Regions from separate parts of the Prochlorococcus sp. MIT 1323 genome, predicted to be linked through region 2. Evidence: predicted binding sites of a transcription regulator. Region 2 holds the regulator's gene; each other region holds the start of a gene.
The links. Region 2 encodes NtcA, which controls nitrogen genes in cyanobacteria. Its sites were predicted from a motif close to GTANCNNNNGNTAC; they were not measured.
Positions count from the first base shown of each region.

Region 1: the regulator NtcA is predicted to act here: its motif matches at 3,171-3,184, upstream of SIB68_RS08820 (anthranilate phosphoribosyltransferase family protein).
Region 3: the regulator NtcA is predicted to act here: its motif matches at 2,068-2,081, upstream of SIB68_RS01880 (DUF4278 domain-containing protein).

Region 1 is NZ_CP138973.1:1,812,935-1,818,051, reverse strand. Features, by position in the region: gene SIB68_RS08840 (ferredoxin--nitrite reductase) at 1-858, shown strand, start outside; gene SIB68_RS08835 (hypothetical protein) at 911-1,054, shown strand; gene SIB68_RS08830 (formate/nitrite transporter family protein) at 1,122-2,012, shown strand; gene SIB68_RS08825 (hypothetical protein) at 2,025-2,747, shown strand; gene SIB68_RS08820 (anthranilate phosphoribosyltransferase family protein) at 3,198-4,304, shown strand; gene SIB68_RS08815 (GNAT family N-acetyltransferase) at 4,297-4,782, opposite strand; gene SIB68_RS08810 (MFS transporter) at 4,804-5,117, shown strand, end outside.
Region 2 is NZ_CP138973.1:2,257,993-2,263,109, reverse strand. Features, by position in the region: gene SIB68_RS11030 (hypothetical protein) at 120-497, opposite strand; gene SIB68_RS11025 (hypothetical protein) at 525-698, opposite strand; gene dcd (dCTP deaminase) at 795-1,388, opposite strand; gene SIB68_RS11015 (cob(I)yrinic acid a,c-diamide adenosyltransferase) at 1,388-2,002, opposite strand; gene rph (ribonuclease PH) at 2,144-2,878, shown strand; gene ntcA (global nitrogen regulator NtcA) at 2,953-3,687, shown strand; gene SIB68_RS11000 (DUF3084 domain-containing protein) at 3,753-4,958, shown strand; gene SIB68_RS10995 (resolvase) at 4,955-5,117, shown strand, end outside.
Region 3 is NZ_CP138973.1:396,847-401,963, forward strand. Features, by position in the region: gene SIB68_RS01870 (hypothetical protein) at 18-380, shown strand; gene SIB68_RS01875 (hypothetical protein) at 1,148-1,633, opposite strand; gene SIB68_RS01880 (DUF4278 domain-containing protein) at 1,815-1,982, opposite strand; gene SIB68_RS01885 (SIMPL domain-containing protein) at 3,063-3,842, shown strand; gene SIB68_RS01890 (hypothetical protein) at 4,377-4,889, shown strand.

The DNA of each region.
Region 1 (5,117 bases), 450 kb from region 2:
TGGCGAGATAACGGTGAGCGTAACAATCGCCCTAAGGGCAGGTTTCGCATGTACCTCGACAGCGTGGGCATCGAAGCGTTTCGCACCATGGTGGCGGAAACATTTGGACCGCTAACACCTGATCCCGGTTCTGTATTTGACGACAAGCCACGCTCTTTTTACGGAATCCACCCTCAGAAACAAACAGGGCTTCACTACGCCGGCATGCATGTACCCGTTGGACGATTAAGCGCAGAAGATCTTCAGGATCTTGCTAGCGCCAGTCTTAACTATGGCAGTGGTGAAATTCGTCTTACAGAAGACCAGAACATCATTTTGGTGGGGCTATCAACTACCAACCTCGACAAATTTCAAGCTGATCCACTGCTACAGCGTTTTCCACTTGAGCCCGGTTCCATTGCCGCCGGCACTGTCTCCTGCACAGGAAATACGTACTGCAGCTTCGCCCTTACAAACACCAAAGATCAGGCAATGGCAATGGCCCATGAACTGGATGCAGAACTCATCCTCCCTGAGGAAATAAAAGTCCATTGGACTGGCTGTCCCAACAGTTGTGGCCAGGCCTACATGGGCGCAATCGGCCTCACAGGAACCAAAGCCCGTGCACCAAACGGGGGCCAAGGCATGGTTGAGGCCTATGACCTCAGCCTTGAAGGCAGACAAGGGCCGGACGCCCAAATCGGAACACTGCATCGCAAAGCCATTCCTGGCAGCGAACTGAAAGACGTACTGCGGGAATTACTGATCGAACGCTTCGGTGCTCAACCTCGTAGCCAACCGAAGCAAAACAGCGACCCTTTCTCCAACTTCATGAACTGGTTCAGCAATTTAGGCGAAAACAGCAGCCCATCCCCTTGAGCTGCGATCGCTAAACCACCGTTCCTAGATCAATCACCTATCAAGCCCCACCATGCAATCGACTTCCCAAGCACGTGATCTTTTCTCTCGCTTTGTCAACTGGTTCAGCAACAGCGGTCATGACAAGCCTGCAATCAATCAAAAAGAAGGTGGCCGAGATCTCTTCTCACGCCTGATGAACCGAATCAGCGGCTGAAACTCTCAATTCCTTCCTTCAACACCCCACCCCAACGAGAACTGCCATGGATGTGAACACATCCCAAATGGACTACGTCCTGCCCAATGAACTCGTCGACGGCATGATTACTGCCGGCGGAAAAAAATCCAGTGTGAGTATTAAAAATCTGCTGGTACGTGGTTTCTATTCAGGAGCGATTCTTGGCCTAGCCACCTGCTTAGCCATCACCGTAGGAGTCCAGTCTGGAATGCCATTTCTAGGCTCCGTTCTCTTCCCCTTTGGGTTTGCCAGCATCGTGCTCTTCGGCATGGAGCTAGTCACAGGCAACTTCGCCTTATTGCCAATGGCAACCTGGGCTGGGAAAAGCACATGGCAAGCAACCTTCCGTAACTGGATATGGGTTTGGATTGGCAATTTCATCGGCTGTGCATTGGTGGCTCTATTACTCGCCACAAGCCTGACCAGCGCAGGCACAGTTGAGCCACTTGCGGCAGCCGATGGGGGCAAAGGTTGGGCCGTGGTTGCCGCCAAGATCATGGCACTCAATAAGGCCAATGTCGTGGCCAAATATCAAGACCTAGGCAGCACTGGTTTCTTCCTCGCGTTCCTACGCGGCATGATTGCCAACTGGCTGGTTTGTCTTGGGGTCACGATGGCCTTGGTAAGCAAGAGCGTTCCAGGAAAGATCCTCGCCTGCTGGCTACCGATCACAGCATTCCAAACCATGGGAATGGAGCACATCGTGGTGAACATGTTCCTGCACACCGCCGGACCCATGCTTGGTTCAGGCGTTTCTTTTGGCCAGGTAATCGTTTGGAACTTCATTCCAGTCACCCTCGGCAACATCATTGGCGGGATGGTGTTTATCGGCATGCTCTTCTACAGCACCCATCGCACCCAAATGAGCAACGTACTGCCGACGGTTCACGATGAGAAGCTGGAACGTGAACTCGCCGCCGAACTAGGCGCACGCTGATCTAGAACATTCATGAGCTTCGATGAAGCCGTTCTCTGGGAACGTCTCAATAAAGTAGGCAAGGCTCCTCTAGAACCAGACTGGCTGGGGAATGTTTACTGCCCCAGCCTTTCTGCTGATCTACGTAAAGCCTTAGCCGAAAGACTGGGCTTACTTGGTGATGATGGCTGGGGAATATTAAAAACCCTGCTTAAGCAACATGGTAAGCAGTCCGAACTCATCCATGCAGCTGGCCTCTGCCATCAACCTGAGGCTCGAGACTGGCTCATCCAACAACTTGGTGATCAAGAAGAACTGGAGCTCGAGGTACTACAAGCAATGGCCTGCTGGGGAGCAATCGTGCCAACTTTGCTGATAAAAAGGATTTTCAGAGAACCTTCCCAAGCAATGCGCATCGCTGGTCTGGAGTTGTTGAACTTCAAGGCATACCAACTCAGCGATGACGAGCTGCTGAACCTCCTTGACGACCTCCTCAACGACATACGCGATCCGGTGGTGTTAAGCACCATTCGAATTCTGCAACGACGCGATGGTGCCGACATCAGCAACCGCATTGCCGAAGTGGCAAGAAAAGGTTCCGAAGCTACAACACGAGCAGCATTACTAGCCCTGGGCTGCATCGGCACATCCAGTAGTCAATCAAACCTGTTCAAGCTCAGCCAAAGTCTGCCGACTGATCTCCATCGAGACCTAGCCAAAAAACAACTTGCTCAGCAATACAGATCATGGCAATAAATCCATAGCCAACGGATACGCCAATATGGGTTATTGAATCAAAAAGAGGATGATGGCAATAAATGAAAACTGCAATCCAAACAAAAGCAATCGCATCTGATGATTCATTTCATTGACACCAATCAACTACTGAAAAGCAGAACTACGCTGCCACAAAAAGCGCTCTTACTGTTAGATTAATCTTCTATGCAAGATGCATGCCGAACCCTTGCAATCAAAAGCCCTGTAATCAAATAAAAATATAGCATAAAACTAGTCTCAACTTTGATCAATACCCCAGCGCAAAAACTTTGCAGATTCGAACCTTGCACTTAAAAAACATAACTACGCTGAAATGCAAACAGCCTCGCTTTATCGTTGAAGTGATTCCTAAAGCCCAACGGAGTCAATTAGGCCTGTGCCAAGCAGACATGTCACAAGGATGTCTTAATCGCTACTCCACGCAGCTACATGACTACAGAAAGATCCAATGAGTTCCGGCAATCAATCGTGACCACATGCCCCGAATTATCCGGCCGTGAACGCTTCAAAGCCCACCTCAGGAAGGTGGGAAGTGGAGAGCAAACCAGTCGTGGCATGAGCCGTGAAGAATCAGCTGATGCCTTGCATCTCATCCTTACAGCCCAAGCCAGCCCTGCTCAAATTGGCGCCTTCCTCATCGCCCATCGCATTCGTCGACCCGAGCCCCAGGAACTCGCCGGCATGCTGGATACATACAGAGTGCTTGGACCCAAACTGAAATCAGCCAATGGCCAGAAACGACCCATTTGCTTTGGCATGCCATTCGACGGCCGCAAGCGAACAGCCCCGATTTATCCGCTCACAGCACTGGTCCTACTCAACGCTGGTCAACCCGTCGTCTTGCAAGGGGGGCAGCGTATGCCAATCAAATATGGCGTCACCACAGAAGAGTTATTCAAAGCCTTAGGGCTACAACTCCAAGGCCTATCAATAGCAAACCTAGAAGCTGGCTTTCAACAACATGGTCTGGCACTGATTTACCAGCCAGATCACTTCCCGCTAGCCGAAAGCTTGATCAGTTATCGCGACGACATCGGCAAGCGACCGCCTGTGGCCAGTTTGGAGCTGCTTTGGACAGCACATCAAGGAAAGCATTTACTCGTCAGCGGCTTCGTGCATCCCCCCACCGAAGAGCGGGCCTGGAAAGCCCTTGCGCTAGCAGGTGAAACAAATCTCGTGACTGTGAAAGGGCTCGAAGGAAGCACAGACCTTCCCATCAGTCGAGCTTGCATCACATCCCGAGTTCAAAATGGCAAGCCAGAACGACTCATCCTCCACCCCCGTAACCATGGCTGCTTTAGCCAAGACGTTGAGTGGAGCAACCTGACGGAGTGGAGCGAACAGGCAATGGAAGCTCTGCACAATCGCGGGCCATTAAGTCAGCCCCTCCTCTGGAATGCTGGTACCTACCTATGGTTAGCTGGCCTGGCCGACAACCTCGATGAAGGTATCGCTCATGCTGAAAAGTGTCTGCAATCAGGCTTAGCCCAAACCACGCTTGAGCAGCTCATTGCTTGGAGAGAAACCATCATTTGAAGCGAGCCTGTAGGTTTTTCGCCATGCGATAACGATCGAAACTCACACCTCCGATCTGAATCACTTCCTTAGACATTTCAATCCAGCCCCACTTCAACAGCAAAGGGTGACTACACAAACTGGCTTCCGTCACCAAGATTAGCTCTCCTTCCTGCAAGGCTTCAGCTTCTACCTGTTCAAGCAACGCAGTGGCATGGCCACAACGAGCAGACCGGCCCCGGCAATACAGCAACGCCAAACGATCAGAGGGATAACGAAGAGCGAAAGCCTCAACCTCGTCGTTCTCAAGACTCAACCAACCTCGTCCTTCAATCAGTGGCCGATCCAGAACTCCTGGTAACCAAGCCAAGGCTGCCCAAGCACTGATCTGAACAGGGGAATACAAGCCTCCCCCTTGAGATTCAATCGCATCGGCATAAATCTCCCTGACAACAAAATGATCAGTTTTTGTAAGGGGTCTTAAGCGGCGACAAGTCACAAGAGCCTGCCATTTAGATCAATGGCGTCAAGTCTCTATGGGATCGTGACATTCATCCTGACTCATTCCCAATTGCGCCGACCACAGATTCCCATCTTTCTCTGTGCCTTTGTCACTCTGTTGAACGATCGCCTAGGAGAAACCCTCTTACTGCCATTACTTCCATACCTCCCAGGACGCTTCACAGACAGCGGCACAATCCTGGGGCTACTTGGAGGTACTTATGCATTGGCTCAATTCGTCGTGGCTCCCCTAATTGGAGCTCTCAGTGATCGTTTTGGCCGCAAACCAATTTTAACCGCTTGCGTTGCTGGCTCAGTAGTCGGCCTTGGCTT
Region 2 (5,117 bases):
TCCCAATCCCTAAACAATAGCAAGTTTCTTTTTCTAGCCAAATTCTTCTTATATCTAGGACTGATTTGCGAATAAACCATTTAGGCATTTAACCAAATAAATAGAATCAATTCCCTTATCTAGGAAATCTCTAACTTTCTAAGGCCAGGCAAAAGCAAAATCCCTATTGCAAGATGAATAAATACTCCTGGCCACAAAAGAACACCAGTTACATCTTGGCTCACACCAATAGACGTTAACAAAAGTCCAACAGCAATATTATAATAACAAAGAGATCTTCTCGGATTTTGCATCGGCGCATGGCTTGATGCTTCCCAGCACGCCCCGCCAAGAGCAATGATTGCCAATGCAAATAATCTTGCAATACCTACCTGTTCAGTGACTAGCATATAACCAAAAAGTAGTGAACAAAATTTAATAGGCAGAAGAAGAGCAAAAATCCCACCAAGAATTTCAAAACCCGCAGAAAACCTGAACAGCAAAGAAGTCCGTCTCATGGAATTAAATTGCAAAAAATCTCATCTTTAACCTTGAAGCAGGCCAATACTGAACACCAAAACTCCTACACAAGCGGCGAGAACGACCGCACTCACCCAAAAGACAAAAGAGTTGCCAAACTGTCCCCATCCACCAAGATAGTCGCCTGAGGTATTCACCTCCACCTCAGGAGGTGCTGACTTTGGCTGCTTGTCTGACATAAGTGGGGGAGGAGATCAGTATCTTCACTCTATCAATGCCTACAAAATCAAAAAGATCTGTTGAATGCATGTCTGCTCTCAACAGATCTTTTTCGGTCAAATCCTGGCGAGAGTGACGCGTTCTGGCTGATGTTGATATTTACCCTGGCGATCGCTGTAGGTGGTATCGCAGGGATCACCCTCGAAGAAAAGAAGCTGACAAATGCCTTCATTGGCATAGATACGGCAATCAGCTCCAGAGCTATTGCTGAATTCAAGCGTGAGATGCCCTTCCCAACTGGCTTCGGCGGGAGTCGTATTAACGATGATGCCAAGGCGGGCATAGGTACTCTTGCCTAAACAAATTACAGTGATATTTGATGGCACCTTCATCTTCTCCAACGCCACACCTAGACCATAAGAATGAGCCGGCAGGATGAAATACTCGCCATCCTCATCCTGATGCAAAGGGGTGGATTCGAGATTTGCAGGATTAAATCGCTTCGGATTCATCACCGTGCCTGGTACATGGCGAAAGATCAAAAACTCCTTCGCAGAGAGCCTTAGGTCATAACCAAAGGAAGAACAGCCAAAGCTAAGTACAGGCCTTTGATGCTGCTCAGGATCAAGATGTCGAATCAATCCGGCTTGAAAGGGTTCAAGCATCCCTGCTGCGGCCTGTTCGGTGATCCAACGGTCGTTTTTAAGCATTAGAAACCACGACGCAACTCAGTGACCTGATCAGCCATTGCCATCAGGATCGATGGCATGACTGAGCCAGTCAAGATGACATCCATCGACCCGGGGCGATGTTCCAGAGTTGTTAACACATCAGCTTCATCGAGATAACCAAGAGCAATCGCCAGACCAACCTCATCCAACACCATTTGATCCAAATCACTCGCCAAGATGCGATCCCGACATTCCTGCCAAATGGCCTCCACGGCCTCAGGCGCACTGGAGTCAACGGCAAGCGTTGAAGCAGGCTCAGACAGACAGCCAGGAACCGCCGGGCGCAGCCACTCAAGTCGCCCACATAGGCGCACACACCCATTTGGGCCTTGGTCTACTCCTCCCTTGAGGAACTGAGCCACCATCACACGACTTCCCAGCCCAGCCGTTCTTAACGCCTGACTCAAGACAACAGAAAAACTGCCTCGATAGGGCGCTGTATAAACCTGAAGCTGCCCTTCAGGAGCTACCAGATGCAGCAGACGCCTATCAGCAACTGCTACCAAAGACCGACTCCCATCACTCTCCTGCGAGCGTTGGTCCGTCATGCACGGATCCACGGAGCGATGGCTAGGGCTCAGGCTGGCAGTCATAAAAATCTCAATCGCCCCGACAAAACCAGCAGAAATCAAATGTAGCGGTGGGGAGCTGCTTAACAAGGCTCTTGACACTATCCATGGTGTAAAAGCACCTGTTTCTGCCAGGCTCAGGTCATCTCACCCACCAACAGCACGATGCTCACATCCCCCCAGCCACGTGCTGACGGCCGCCTTGCTGACGTGATGCGGCCGCTTCAGATCAAATGGGATCCAATGGGCTTTGCCCTCAGTTCCTTAATCATCCGCACTGGTCGCACCGCAGTGCTCTGCAGTGTTTGCGTTGAAGAAGGTGTACCCCGCTGGCGCAAAGGCCAAGGCAAAGGCTGGCTCAGCGCCGAGTACCGCCTTCTCCCTGGGTCTACACCGCAAAGACAGAACCGTGAACTGCTCAAGCTTTCCGGCCGCACTCAAGAAATTCAACGCCTCATTGGCCGCAGCCTGCGCGCCGTGCTCGACATGGCCGCTCTTGGGGAAACCACCCTGCGAATTGATTGTGACGTCATTCAGGCTGATGCAGGCACACGTACAGCCTCCATCACCGGCGCTTGGATCGCCTTAAAACGAGGCTGCGATCGCTTGCTGGAACAAGGCCTGCTCACGCATCAACCCGTCATCGACCAAGTTGCTGCAGTATCCGTTGGTTTAGTTGATAGTTATCCCCTTCTCGACCTCGACTACAGCGAAGACTCCAGGGCTGATGTGGATCTAAACGTAGTAATGGGCTCCAATGGGCACCTATTGGAGCTGCAGGGCACCGCTGAAGGGGCTCCATTCAGCAGGAATCAACTCAACGACTTGCTGAATCTGGCAGAACCCGGCCTACAAAATCTACAAGCCTTCCAACGTTCGGCGTTAATGCAAGAAGACTAAAAAACGTCACCATTGCTACATGGTGGTGGAGGTCCACTACCTAACTTCATATTTCTGCCGTTTGCTGCGCAGCCATGACCGGCGTCATCCGCGGCTTCAGCCGTTACGCCCAGCAACCCTATGTTCAAGGGTCCGGAAGCATGGCCAACTCGCCTGCTCCAACCCAGAAAACCCTGCTGGAAGTCATCCGTGAACTGGATGGCGCCAGCAACGAAATGGTGGAGCGTTCCAAAACCATCTTCTTTCCTGGCGATCCTGCCGAAAAGGTTTATCTCATTCGACGCGGCGCCGTTCGGCTATCTCGGGTCTATGAATCTGGTGAAGAGATCACCGTGGCATTACTGCGTGAAAACAGCCTATTTGGCGTGCTCTCTCTGATCACAGGCCATCGCTCGGACCGTTTTTATCACTCCGTAGCCTTCACCCGAGTGGAAATGATCACAGCGCCAGCGACCTCAGTTCGCCAGGCGATCGAAAACGACACCAGCGTGGGGTTACTTCTGCTGCAGGGTCTCTCGAGTCGGATCTTGCAAACCGAGACCATGATCGAGACCCTCACTCACCGCGACATGTCATCAAGGCTTGTGAGTTTCCTACTAGTCCTCTGCCGGGATTTCGGGGTTCCAGGGGCACAAGGAATCACCATTGACCTACGCCTCTCACATCAGTCCATCGCTGAAGCAATCGGCTCGACTCGCGTCACCATTACTCGCCTGTTGGGAGACCTGCGCAATTCAGGTCTAGTGCAAATCGATCGCAAGAAAATCACCGTTCTTGATCCGATTGCCCTTGCTAAAAAATTCAACTGATCCCCGTCCCAGTCCAGGATGGTGAAACGGGTTGACACTATTCCTGATCCCACCCGCCCATTGTCGTGACCGGCTGGCTGCTGATCCTCTCCCTACTCGTCCTCGGTGGTGTGCTCTCCACCCTCGGCGATCGACTTGGCAGCCGAGTAGGCAAAGCAAGGCTGAGCCTTTTCAATCTCAGACCGCGAAGGACAGCCGTATTCATAACCGTTCTCACTGGCAGCCTGATTAGCGCACTGTCCCTAGGACTGATGCTGCTGGTCAGTCGACAACTGCGAGTAGGACTTTTTGAACTGGATGACCTTCAGGCCAAACTCCAACAAAGCCGCGATGCCCTCAATTCAAGTCGGTCGGCCCAGTTCAATGCCGAGCTTGATCTCAAGCAGGCCAGGTCGGACAGCAATCAGGTTCAGAATGAACTAAAGGAAGCCAAAAAGCGAGCTGCCGCCCTTCGCAACGAACTCGCACCACTACAACAACAAAGACAACAGCTCGAAGCGGAACGAGCTCGTCTCAGTCGCGACATTTCCAAAAAAGATGCCGACATCCGCCGAACGGAAGTTGAACTAGCCAATGTTCGCAGCAGAATTAGCGCGGCTGAAAAAGAACTGAGGCAGCTCGAGACCAACCTCATTGCCTTACGTCGAGGGGATGTTGTGCTGAGCAGTGGGCAGCAACTTGCCGCAGCCACCCTGCGGCTCGACAACCCCAGCCAGGCGAAAGCCGTCATCGACCGCCTACTTCAGGAAGCAAACCTGGAGGCTTTTCGGCGCGTACGTCCCGGTGAAGAAGCCAATCGACAGATCCTGCTCGTGCCACGCACCGATATCAACCGCATCGAACAGATCATCCGAAAGCCAGGCACCTGGGTGGTCTATGTGCGCTCTGCCGCAAATGTGTTGCGTGGGGAGAACGTGGTGTATGCCTTCCCGGATGCTCGCCAAAATATCAACATCGTCCGACAAGGCGAAGTCCTCGCACGAACGACTCTTGACCAAAATGAGAAGAGCACCGAAACCGTACGCAACCGACTTAGGCTCCTGCTTGCATCAACTCTGGCAGAGGTAAAAAGACGCGGATCCCTCAGTTCAGGACTGCAGTTCGATGGCAGTGAAATGAACCGGCTCGGCCAGGCATTACTGAACCGCTCTAAAGAGCGGATTGAGCTAGAAGCCGTGGCAATCCGCAATAGCGATACGGCCGATCCAGTAGCAGTTATCCTGCAGCCCGTGGGTGGTCCTTGGACAAAGATTCCCGAAGACAAACCATGACAAAGCTTGTGGCCGTAGATCCTGGCCGCAATAAATGTGGATTAGTGCTTGCAGACACAGCAACAAGTACTGTGCTTGAGGGGAAAGTGGTGGCCGCAGCCGCTGTGCTCGACCTCATCATTCATTGGCAAAACCAAGCGCCCTTAGAAGGCATCTTGA
Region 3 (5,117 bases), 600 kb from region 2:
TTGAGCCAAGCACTGTGATGCAGTTTCAGACCGAGAAATTGCGTCGAACAATCCAGGAGTGTCAGGATCTTGACACCCTACGTGGCATCGCAATGCAATTGTTGCAACTTCACGAGAAAAAAAGCGCAATTGCAGAGTGGGCCACAAAAAAGGGAGTTGATGCTGAATGTCGAGCACTTGTGGCCGAGATGGGTAACAACAACAAGCTGGCCAACACTTTTCAAATAATACGAAGTGACGGCCAATCAGATGAGATCGCTGGTAGGTATTTTTCCAGCTATGACGAGGCACATACTGTCTTGGAAAGATATTATGCTGATCTCAGCTGTTGCGATGAGGATGAAAGAGAATACTATGACATTGTTGAGGTAAATAGCTAAGGTATGATGCCTAAACCACCCCTTATTATTATGTCAAGTGGAAGTATTTGCCTAAAACAAGAAAGGAAATTCAGCATCGCATCTTCCTTGTTGATCTTATCAAAACTGAGAAGTAACTAAGGGGAAATGCTTGATGAAAAGCGGAAACAGCACTTTGGTTTAAGCGACAAACTAATTACTTCATTCTTGTTTATTCAGTCTATGTGAATGAAAAAAGATTCTGGAAATTAATTAACTATGCAGAAAGTTGCCACGCACATCTAAGTGCATACAGCTCAGGACTATCTTGTTGAATCAACAGATCTGACAAGCCTTGGTAGGCCTATCTATGGTCTTTCACCAGGGCAAGTCCCAGCCCATTCGACCAAATAGCCAAATTCCTAAGGTGACCTTGGCTCCAGTTGTTAAAAGCCACCAGCCCAAGAGCTGCTTTTTAGTAAAGCCAAACAGCATTTTGACAAGACCTTAGTCATTACCATTCATAGCCCACCAAGCGGTCTGTTAGCTACCAGCTGTAGTGGTTAGTCAAAAAAGAGCCCCCAGCTGTCGGTCTGGAGGCCTGCATACCTTGCTCAATTCAAATCAAAACGCGCTCAATAGCTTTGCGCTCTCGTAAGTAATACTCATAGCTTTATCTCGAATCAGCTGGTTTGCAGGAGGAGAAACCAACCTCGCTTACTGGGATATGTGAGGGCGGCCAGCTCTGGGCATGGTCCCAGTGATAATTGGGGAGGCTTGCCAACATATAAGATAAAAAAGAAGCTCAATCAATCGGCATCTGGTTCCGCTTTGATTCTGTAATAGCGATCAACGCCGAGCCATTTCCAAGTTGCTCTAGCTGACTTTGGCCCCATAAAGGCAGCCAAAAGAAGGATTGGTAAAGACACCCAGACAACTCCTGCTTGAAACGTTAGCCAAATAAGCCATCCCACAAATACAAGTTGAAGCAGACCAAGGATGGTAAAAACTGTTCCTCTGGGGTAGCGGAAGCCTTTGTAGAGAAGAACTGTGCACATGCCAAGGGTGAATGCTGGGGGCATCGCCAAAGCGATGTTCTTCACCCAGAACTCAAGCAGAGACGTGTCTCCATAGATGGGGATACCGCTCAATGAGGGGTTAGTGGCCAGTAGTGCTAGCAGGAATATGACGGTTAGACCTGCGGCGAGTTGACGACTCATGGCTTCGTTGGAACACCCCCTGGAGATAGCAGGTTCTGATGACACTCGCAGTGAATTGGTGGAAAACCAAGTCAAGCAATCTTGGCATCTACAAGTCCCTTACTGAGAAGTAGAAACAAGATGACTTGATGATCGCGAAAAAGCTTTGCAATAAAGCTGCAAACAGTTGAGAGGCGCTAGACAAGCTCAGACCACAAAAAAGCCCCGACTAGCGGGGCGAGTTCAAAGGGTTTTTCAGAAGTGATTGCCAAATGAATTACTTCTGGTACTCCTGCCCGCGATAGGTGAGCACAGGATGCGTCTGGGCTGCTTTCAGCTTGTTGTTTGCGTAGACAGTGCGGCGGTATGTCAGTTCTACGAGTTGCTTAGGTGCAACTTCTTTGTGCTGGGCATACTGCTGGCCGCGATAAAGAAGCGTGGTCATGATTCAGAGTCCGAAATGACGTCCAAGTCCCCGTTCCATGGCTTGGCTCGAACTGCGCCCTGCAATGATCAGGGTGAACGTTTTGGTAGCTATCGCTACAAATCAATTATGCATTCTGTGTAGGAGGGTTGGTTGTTCATGCGGATACAAAATCCTGCTTGGATCGCGCCTCTTCGCTTTGGATTACAACTTTGAAGCTGTTCTGGAAAGCTTGATACGGTCTGAATTCTCTCTAAAGCTGTCGTTACCGAAGGGACCATTCACGACTTTTATCGGGCCGCGGTCGCAACAAATCTTTACGTGTATGGATGAATGGGGGCAACTATCCTTGCAGAACTTACAGCAAGTTTCGCTATTGATTTCTTGATTGTATGCGTGCTGGTCCTTAAAAGGGAGCTAATCAGAGTGAATGAGAACTGGGCATATTTCAACCAAAGAATCAGTGACAAGATTCAACAGTAGAAATACTTGAAATCGTCAGTAAGGCAGGAGGCTCTGCTGGCCTCCCTCAGCGGGCCGGCATTCAGCTCAGTTCGAATGAGGACCTCTCCTAAATGAGACGAGAAAAACTGAGAATCACAATAAAAAATCCCCTTGGTTTCCGGACCCAGGGGATTGGACGCCGTCCATGGCTAACTTCGCATCTGCTTGGAGAAGAAGCTGTAATCAAGGCACCACGCGAACGTGCCGAATGTATCGATCATCCTGATCAGTATTCAATATTCCCCTGAGCTACGTATTTATTTTCAAGTTTTGGGATTGCTAAAAGTCTAAATATTAAGAGTCATAACCATAGTAACGTATAAATAAATTGAACAAACCAATAAAGAATGAGTACTGAACTGTGAACCCATAAAATGGAATGAAACATCTAACGGTCGCTTTTCATGCATCAAATTTCAAAAGAAAGAAGAGGGGAGTTGGAGTGGATGGGATTACAGAAAGAAAAATATCAACAAGCGAATCAGATTATTGTGACTATCAACATTCTCGTGCAAGTCTAACAAGGTTAATTTAACAGAAAATTGACTAGCCATTGGCACGAAAATCACTAGGATTCCTTAATAGAGTCAGCCAGTTATGACCTCACCGCAAAGTCGAAGCTTGCTAAGCAAGTGTACTGATAATACTTGGCAGCTGCTGCGACGTACTCCACCACTGGTCTTTGCAACGGCTGTTTTCGTGTGTGGCATCGTCGCGGCATCTTCAATCTTAGTGAAGGGAATTCGCAGTAGTAATGACACAATTACTGTCACTGGAGCCAGTACGGAGCGGATTACGAGCGACTATGTCGATTGGTCTGTAAATGTTAAACAAACTGGTTACAACCAGCAGACTTCCTATCAGCTGCTAAAACCGTCGTTAGAAAAAACGATTGTCTTTCTAAAAGCTAATGGGGTCAAGCCTGATGAGATAGAATTAGGAACTGTTAGGTCTAATAAAGATCAAGTTCGCAACCCAAAAACGGGAGAACTTCTATCAACAACTTGGACAACAACTCAAGCTGTTCTGATCGGAAGTTGGGATGTTAAAAAAATCCACATGATTTCAGGAAAGATCAGTGCCCTAATTGGTGAAGGGGTACCTCTTTCAATTAATCGCCCCTCCTACACTTTTACAAAGCTTGCAGCCAAGCGAGTTGACATGCTCGCAAAAGCTACTCGTGATGCACGGGAACGTGCAAAGGCTATTGCCCAGGAAGCAGGCTCGAGTATTGGCGCAATTACCAACGCCGATACCGGCACATTCCAGATAACAGTGCCTAACTCTACACAAATGAGTAGTTATGGATCATACGACACCAGCACAATCAAAAAAGACATCACTGCGGTTATGGGGGTAACCTTTCGGGTTGAATGAAGACTGAATAAGTCTATAGAGTTGCGGTTTTATCTTATTGCTAATACGATTGCTGATTATACTAAAATGACTAATTTCATGGAGTATGTTAATGCATTGCTTGTGATTTGCTATTCTTTTTTATTGATAGCCTGATTCGAAATGAATAGTCTTGTTAAAGTTCTATAATCTCTTAGCCGAAACCGTACATTGCATGATCAGGATAGGGATTGTCAAGAATTTGATTGCATGCTTGCTAAATGATCTAGTACTAGCTAGTAAATATGAGCACCATTCGCAATGTTTCTTTCTAATGATCTAGAGTTGAAAAGAGAATCTATTCAACCCAGGGCAAACATTGCCACCCAATTGCCAATCGTCTTGAACGATCGCCCTCAGCCTTCACCTCAGCCAACTTCTGAGAATTTTATTTAATGATAAAGATAATGCAATTACACAACAATATTGAGCAGGATGAATCAATCCCAATGATGATTGGGTGCATCATCAGTTACCTACACTGATGCTGAGCATAACTACCTTATTGCTACGGCCATGACCCGCGAACGAGATCCCTTCCGCATCCCACGAGCAGGACTAGAGATCGCGGCGATCGCAGGCCTTACATCGATTGATATCAACCTCAATGGAGGAGCCATCAATGGTGGCGAAATCGTGGCCGAGTCAACGCTTGGCGGGATGGCCGTCTATGCCATCTACCAAACTCTTCTGAGCGGATTAAGAACCGAAGCATTGCGCAAGCGGGGTGCGATCAGCCGCACCGTACAAATCCAAATGATTAGCACAACTGTCTGGGAATCCGTTAAACAGGGTGCCGCAGTCAGTGTCTTGCTGGGTGTATTGCTACTGGTGTTCCCATGGTTGAGCCTTCCACTCTCAATCATGGGGATGGTCGGCATGGGTGTTGCCTCTATTGAATTGTTCAACGCGTTCTGGGATGGTCTTGATGCAATGCAGCGAGCTGAGCTTCATGTTGCATCAATGGAAGCCGGAGTTAATCTACGTCGCTTTCTGAATGGTGATCAGCCTGATGTTCAATTTTTTTAAATCAAAACGAGCACTTCTACGCAAGCTTTCATTTTTCTGGGCTTCTGCAAAAGTCTCACCCTCATGAACCTCCTGTCTAGACATCTCCAATGAAGGAAAGTTTGTTAGTCGCATTGATCTTTCGCTCACCGCCATATCTAGACCGCGACAGCCTGCACTTCTTCAGTATGAGTGATTTTTAAATAGAAGCAGACTAGTATCAATAATAAAAAGTCAAACTCAAGTATA